2 linked regions of the Beijerinckia sp. 28-YEA-48 genome follow. The protein of the gene in region 1 interacts with the protein of each later gene in a pairwise test. Links are inferred from orthologs where the notes say so. Each region holds a gene or a part of one and is shown on either strand. Other genes may lie near its edges.

Region 1 (3,626 bases):
GCGCCGGAGTCGCGGCTCGACGCCTCGATCGGCCAGGACGAGCGCACCCGTGGCCGCGAGTTCGCCGACACGCTCAGCATCGGCGTGCTCACCCGCGCCTGGCAGATCATTTCCAAGGGGATCATGGATCTCAAGTCGTCGCCGCGCCCCCTGGCCGCCGCCGACATGGTTCTGGTTCGCCTAGCTTACGCGACCGATCTGCCGAGCCCCGAGGATGTGCTGCGCCGGCTGGCCGACAGCCCCAATGAAGGTCCGGCCCCATCTCGCGCCATGGTCAGTAACGGTGGTGGTGGCGGCGGTGGCGCCGTGGCCGTCGCTGGCGGCGCACGACCGATGTTGGCCACATCGTCGCCGGCGCCGCGCGTTCAGGTTCAGGCGAGCACCGCACCGCGCGTGCAGCTCGCCCGTTTCGAGGACGTGGTGGCGCTGGCCCAGATCAACCGCGACATCCAGCTCAAAATGGCGCTCGAGCGCGACGTGCGCCTGGTGCGTTTCGAGCAAGGCTCGATCGAATTCGCTTTGGCGCCGGGCGCTTCGGCGCAGCTTGCCGCCACCCTGTCGCGCAAACTGCAGGATTGGACCGGCCAGCGCTGGATGGCGGTGGTGGTTTCGGCCGAAGGCGCGCCAACTATTCTTGAGCAGCGCGACGCGCGCAAACAGGATCTTCTGGTTGGCGTGCGCGCCGATCCCCTGGTGCGCAGCGTGCTCGAACGTTTTCCCGGCGCCGAAATCGTCGGGGTGAAATCGGCCGAGGACGCCTTGCCGCCGCCCGAGCCGATGCTGCTTGCCGGGCCGAGCGACGATGAAATCGGCTATACTGACGACAGCTACACCGAAGATGATCTTTAAAGGATAAGCCATGAAAGACATCATGGGACTGATGAAACAGGCGCAAGAGATGCAGAGCCGCATGCAAGACATGCAGGCCGAGCTCGAGCGCATCGAGGTTGAAGGACAGTCGGGCGGCGGGTTGGTGAAAGTCACCCTCACCGCCAAGGGCGCCATGAAGGGCATTTCCGTCGATGCGTCCCTGCTCAAGGCCGACGAGAAGGAAATCGTCGAGGATCTGATCCTCGCCGCCCATGAGGATGCGCGCAAGAAAGCCGAGCGCACCATGGAAGAGAAGATGAAATCGGTGACGGCCGGACTGCCGCTGCCGCCCGGCATGAAACTGCCGTTCTAGTCATGGCCGAGCGGGTCGCCGGGCCGGAGATCGAACGTCTGATTCAGCTTCTGGCGCGTCTGCCGGGCCTGGGTCCGCGCTCGGCCCGTCGCGCCGCGCTGCATCTGATCCGCAAGCGCGAGGAATTGCTTGGGCCGCTGGCGGACGCCATGCAGGTCGCCCATCAGCGCGTGCGCACCTGTTCGTCCTGCGGCAATGTCGACACGATCGATCCGTGCACCATCTGCGCCGATCCGCGTCGCGACCCCACAACCATCGTCGTCGTCGAGACCGTCTCCGATCTGTGGGCGTTGGAGCGCTCGGGCGCGGTGCGTTCACGCTATCATGTGCTCGGCGGCACCCTGTCGCCGCTCGATGGCATCGGGCCTGAAGATCTCAACATCGGCATGCTGGTCGAACGCGTCGCCGGTGGCGGCGTCACCGAGGTGATCCTGGCGGTCAATGCCACGGTCGATGGCCAGACGACCGCTCATTACATCACTGACGTCCTCTCCCACACCAACGTCAAGCTGACCCGCCTCGCCCATGGCGTGCCCGTCGGCGGCGAGCTCGACTATCTCGACGAAGGCACGCTCTCGGCCGCCATCCGCCAGCGCACGAGTTTCTGAGTGCGCGATTCAAGGTCCCGCTGCCAGGATAGCAAGCGGGGCCTCATAAGGCCGGCGTTTAGGTCAGAGTATTCTTGTAGATCCGACCATCTTTCATGATAAGCTTCAGGTTCTTTTCGGGATCGGCGAGGAGCTTGATATCGGCGATCGGATCGCCATCGACGAGCAGGATGTCCGCATAAGCACCGGCTTCGATGACACCGATCTTGCCGGGGTAGGGGTTACGCGGTCCCGACATGGCCAGAAGATTGGCGTTACCGCTCGTCGCCATCTGCAAGACTTCGTCGTTGGAGTACCAGCGCGACATCGTCGTCAGGATTGCGCCCTGATTCTTCGTCATCGACGGCTCGAAGAGAATATCGGTACCCCAGGCGGTCTTGAGCTTATATTTCTTAGCGAGGCCATAAGCGGTGTCGGTGCCCGCGAACATGGTCATCTGCTTGGCGCGATTGGCCGAGCCTTCCGGATAGGGATTGGCGTATTCATTTTCGATGAACGCCTGGGAAGAGAACCAGATGCCCTTGTCGGCCATGATCTTCGCCGTCTCTTCGTCCATGAGCTGGCCATGATCGATGCAGCGCACGCCGCCGCGAATGGCAGTCTGAATGGCGCGCGGCGTATAGGCATGCACCGTGACATAAGTGCCCCAGTTCTCGGCCGCGTCGACCGCTGCGCGGAACTCGGCTTCCGTGTATTGGCTGACGTCGATCGGATCGAAATTTGAGGCAACACCGCCGCCGGCGGCGAGCTTGATCTGGCTGGCCCCGAGCATCAATTGTTCGCGCACCCGCTTCAAGACGGCATCGACGCCATCGGCGATCATGCCGCCGCCGACCGCTTCGCCCCGGCTGAGTGGACCGTTAGGCTGCGCCGGTACTTCGTAAGGAAAGCGGAAATCGCCGTGGCCGCTTGTCTGCGAAATCATCGCGCCAGACGGCCATATACGAGGGCCAAATGTTAAGCCGCTATCGATGGCACGTTTGAGGCTGAAAGATGGGCCTGCCAAATCACGGATGCTGGTGAAGCCACGCAACAAGGTTTTACGCGCTTCTTCCGATGCGACCAAGGTGATGTAACCGACATCGGCGGTCAATAAATCCATCATCGGAACAGGGGCCATCATCGAATGCCAATGGGCATCGATCAGCCCCGGCATCAATGTGCGGCCGCCGCCATCGATGGACTGAACGCCCTGAGCTAATGGCGCGTTACCGGGTTCGATCGCTTTGACCTTGTTGCCTTCGATGAGAATGCGCGAACCGGAGATGAGCTTGTTAGACTTGCCGTCGAAGATCCGAACGTTGGTGATCGCGATCGGCGTGGCCGGGGCATCGGGGATGGCCGCGGAGGCAGCTTTCGGCCAGAAAGCGGCAGCGCCAATCGCGGCGGCCCCGCCGAGGAAGGCACGGCGGGAGAACTTTGCGTCGAGCTGGGCATTCAGTCGCGCGAAGGCCGGGCTGTGGCAGATACAGCGGCCGAACGGATCGTTCTCTGTCGAACTCACGCTGGAACATTCAAACATCGTGTCCCCCAAATCACTGTTGGAACGAGGCGAACACTAAAGAGATTTATGCTAATGTTCCAGCATACGCACTTGAGTGCGTATGGGAGGCGCCGATGCGTGCGGATCGAATAGTTCTGAGCGTCCTGAGTGCCTTTGTGCTGGCCACGCTCACTGTGCCGGTCGGCACGGTCCCGGCCGAAGCGCAAGTTCAGAAACATCAGCGGGTGCAGCGTCACGCCGCGCCACATAAGCTGTCAGCGGGCCGTCATCATGCACCGCGCCAACGATGGGCGGCTCCGCCTTATCAGGCAGCGCCCGGAGGTTATGTGCC
Region 2 (3,676 bases), 2.8 Mb from region 1 along the record:
CACTGTCGAGACCGAACAGTGGAAGGACCTGCCGGATGGTTCGGCGCGCATCGAGCAGACGATCTATGTGACGCGCGACGCGCATAAGAAGATCGTCATCGGTGAGGGCGGACGCACGCTGAAATCGGTCGGCAGCGCGGCGCGCAAGGATATCGCCGAAGCGGCCGAGCAGAAAGTGCATCTGTTCCTGTTCGTGAAAGTGCGCGAGCGCTGGCTCGACGATCCCGATCGCTATCGCGAAATGGGTCTCGACTTCCCCAAGGAATAAAGGTGACGCAAGCGGCTGGGACAGGGCGGATCGCCAAGGGGACGCCGCAATATCGGCGCACGTCGCTGGCGATCTTTTCCTGCGGCTTCTCGATCTTCGCGCTGCTCTATTGCACCCAGCCGATCCTGCCTTTGTTCGTCGACGAGTTTCATGTCTCGCCGGCGCAGAGTTCTCTCGCCCTGTCGCTGACGACCATCACGCTGGCCGTGGCGATGATCTTCGCCAGCTCCTTCGCCGAAGCTTGGGGTCGCAAACCGCTGATGTTGGGCGCGCTCGTCTCGGCCTCTGTGTTGACCCTGCTGCTGTCGGTGGCGACGGAATGGAGCCAGATCTTGTGGCTGCGGGCGCTGGCCGGCGTCGCGCTCAGCGGCATGCCGGCGGTGGCGCTCGCCTATCTCGGTGAGGAGATGGAGCCGCAGGCGGTGGCGCCGGCCGTCGGCCTCTATATCGGCGGCGGCGCGCTTGGTGGCATGTCGGGCCGGCTCTTTGTCGCGGTGTTGGCCGACTACGGTTCCTGGCGCATCGCCATGGCTTTTATCGCCGCGACCGGGCTCGTCTCGGCCGTCATCTTCTGGAAGGCCTTGACGCCGTCGCAGCATTTCGTGCCGCGTGGGCTGCATTTTGGCGGGCTCGCCGCCTCGCTGTTTCGCCATTTCCGCAATCCTGGCATTGTCCTTCTGGTGTGCGAGGGCTTTCTACTGCTCGGCGGCTTCATGGTGCTCTACAATTACATCGGCTTCCGCTTGCAGGCGCCGCCATTCAATTTCAGCCAGAGTCTCGCCGGTCTGGTCTTCGCCTGCTATCCGATCGGCAGTCTGGGATCGGCGACCATGGGCAATTTGGCGTCGCGCTTTGGGCGGGGTCGTGTGCTGGTCGCCTCGATCCTGATCATGATCTGCGGGCTGGTGGTGATGACGCCCGACAATCTCATCGCCATCGTCTTCGGTCTGGCCGCCATGACATTTGGGTTTTTCGGCGCCCATGCGATTTGCAGTGGCTATGCGCCAGCGCTGGCTGACCAGGACAAGGCGCAGGCTTCTTCGCTCTATCTGCTATTCTATTATATCGGCGGTGGCATCGCCGGCTCGGCGGGCGGCCTGTTCTGGAGCACGGCCGGCTGGCCGGGCGTGGCGATGTTCTCGGGCGTGTTGATGCTGGGCACGCTGACCGCAGGCTTGTTTCTGGCGCGTCGCGCGCCATAGGCTCAAAACGCTATGATTGAGGTTGCGCGTGGAATGGCGCGATGAAGGCATCATCATCGGATTGCGCAAGCACGGCGAGACCAGCCTCATCGTCGAATTGATGACGCGCGCCCATGGCCGCCACATGGGCATTGTCAAAGGCGGCCGCTCGCGGCGCATGCAGCCGACCCTGCAACAGGGCAATAGCGTCGAGGTGACGTGGCGGGCGCGGTTGGAAGAGCATCTTGGCCTGTTCACGCTCGAGGTGGGGAAGGCGCGCGCGGCCGAGATAATGGCGACGCCGCTGGCGCTCGCCGGTATCAATCTGATCGGCGAACTGCTGCGGCTGCTGCCCGAACGCGATCCGCACGAAACGCTTTACGAGATGGCGAGCGCCATGGCCGATCGCCTGGGTGATCAGCAGTTTGGTCCGGCGCTGATGGTGCGCTTCGAGCTGGAAGTGCTGTCGGAACTGGGCTTCCGTCTCGACCTGTCGCAATGCGCGGCGACGGGAACGAATGACGCTTTGATCTACGTGTCGCCGAAGACGGGGCGTGCCGTCAGCGCCAGCGCTGGCGAGCCCTATAAGGATCGACTGCTGCCGCTGCCGGCTTTCCTGCATTCCATGTCCTGGCAATATGCGCCCAGCAAAGCGGAGATTGCCGATGGCTTTCGCCTGACGGGGTATTTTCTCGACCGCGATGTGCTGCAGCCGCGCGGCGGGAGCGATAAGCTGGTGCGCCGCAGTTATCTCGCTGCCGCGGGACTGACGTCGGGCGATCTCTCCGGCACCGGTCATTGAGCACACGGCTGCATCATGGTTGCAGATCCCAGTTGCGATCTTGCACGGGCAGGGCGCGCATCAATCGGACGAATTCTTCCGCATCGGGTGTCGTGAGCCAAATCAGTGTGGCGAGCCGAGAAGGGCAGGACATCGGATGGGTGCGTGGCCTGTCCCGTCCGGCGACTGGGACAACTGCTTTCCAGATGCCGAGAGCAGTCTCTACCGCATGGGGCGCGCGTTTGAGATCGATCGGGGCGTGTGCCGGTCGTCCACGGACTAAAACTTGTTCTTCGCGGGACATGTGGCTTCTCCTGCGGGCTGAATGAACCGCAGGTTAGGAGTGGTTGGATTTCTTCAGCACACCGGTTCTTGCTGTCGAATCGAAGATTCATCGGTCCGGTTCGATACCAGGGCAATATTCGGAGTTTGATGGGCGTTGTCTCGACCTAGGTCTGCTTCCGCTCGCGCCGATGCGAGCTGACAGGAGATCGAGATGTCCAAGATTGATGATAACAAGGCCGTTGTCGGCCGTTGGTTCACCGAGTTCTGGGGCGAAGAATGCAACCTCGACGTCGTCGACGAAATTGCCGCGCCCGACATGCTGCTGCGCTATTCGCTGCATGAACCGCGCCGTGGCCATGCCGACATCAAGGCTTTCATGACCGACTTCCGCGCCGCTTTTCCCGATCTCAAATTCTGGGGAACGGCCGATCTGATCGCAGAGGGCGACTATGTCGTTGGCCAATGGGAAGGCGGCGGCACTCACACGGGCGCGGCCTTCAGCGACTTTCTCGTCGGATCGCTGCCGGCGGCAAGTGGGCGCAAGATGCACTTCACCGGGACCACGGTGCTGAAGATCGAAAACGGCAGGATCGTTTCCGAGATCGGTCTCGATGACGGCGTGACGGCTCTGACGCAGCTGGACCTGATCCGGCAGCTGGCCTGACAGCCTTCGGCCCGCATGCGCAACATGCGGGCCGTTCTATTTATTCCGCCCATTCCTCGTCCGTCGTGAAGACGATGGTGAGCCAGCGATCCGACGTGTCGCCGCCGATCGACTCGCCGATTTCATCGCGGAGGCGGTCCCATTCCTCCAACCGCTTTGCCGGCCAGCCCGTTGGCACGATGAAATAGAGCTCGATCTGGCGGCCGCGTCCGACCCGGGCGACATAGGCGCGATAGGAGGCGAAGCCGTAGCGCGCGACGATGTTTTCGGCGATTTCGTCGACGTGCTGTTTGAGTTCCGCCGGCGTCACCAGCAGGATATCGGCCAGCGCCTGTCGCACCGTGCCGAGGGGAATGGGGATCACCACAAGGCAGACGACCGCAAGAATGGCCGGATCGACATAAGGCGACATCCACTGCAAGTGGGTGCCCTGGATGAAATAGCCGAAGATGAAGGCGACCAGCAGGGCGGCGGTCAAGGCCGCCGACATCACCCAC

Evidence for each region.
Region 2: the proteins of recR (region 1) and recO interact in binary tests that used the Escherichia coli proteins (3 or more experiments, as listed by UniProt). The link is inferred for Beijerinckia sp. 28-YEA-48 from one-to-one orthologs.

The regions. Positions count from the first base shown.
Region 1 is NZ_FNSI01000001.1:3,785,893-3,789,518, reverse strand. The notes cover bases 256-2,988. They hold recR (recombination mediator RecR), read left to right. Parts: upstream 256-1,185; coding sequence 1,186-1,791; downstream 1,792-2,988. Other genes in these bases: BLW50_RS17795 (metal-dependent hydrolase family protein), read right to left, coding at 1,850-2,988; BLW50_RS17805 (YbaB/EbfC family nucleoid-associated protein), read left to right, coding at 860-1,183; BLW50_RS17810 (DNA polymerase III subunit gamma/tau), read left to right, coding at 256-849. In the rest of the region: more of BLW50_RS17810, read left to right, coding at 1-255; more of BLW50_RS17795, read right to left, coding at 2,989-3,295; BLW50_RS17790 (hypothetical protein), read left to right, coding at 3,409-3,626. UniProt on the Escherichia coli protein: May play a role in DNA repair. It seems to be involved in an RecBC-independent recombinational process of DNA repair. It may act with RecF and RecO.
Region 2 is NZ_FNSI01000001.1:937,897-941,572, forward strand. The notes cover bases 592-3,374. They hold recO (DNA repair protein RecO), read left to right. Parts: upstream 592-1,498; coding sequence 1,499-2,251; downstream 2,252-3,374. Other genes in these bases: BLW50_RS04440 (MFS transporter), read left to right, coding at 592-1,470; BLW50_RS04450 (ester cyclase), read left to right, coding at 2,727-3,179; BLW50_RS04455 (cation diffusion facilitator family transporter), read right to left, coding at 3,220-3,374. Outside these bases: GTPase Era, read left to right, coding at 1-268; more of BLW50_RS04440, read left to right, coding at 271-591; more of BLW50_RS04455, read right to left, coding at 3,375-3,676. UniProt on the Escherichia coli protein: Involved in DNA repair and RecF pathway recombination.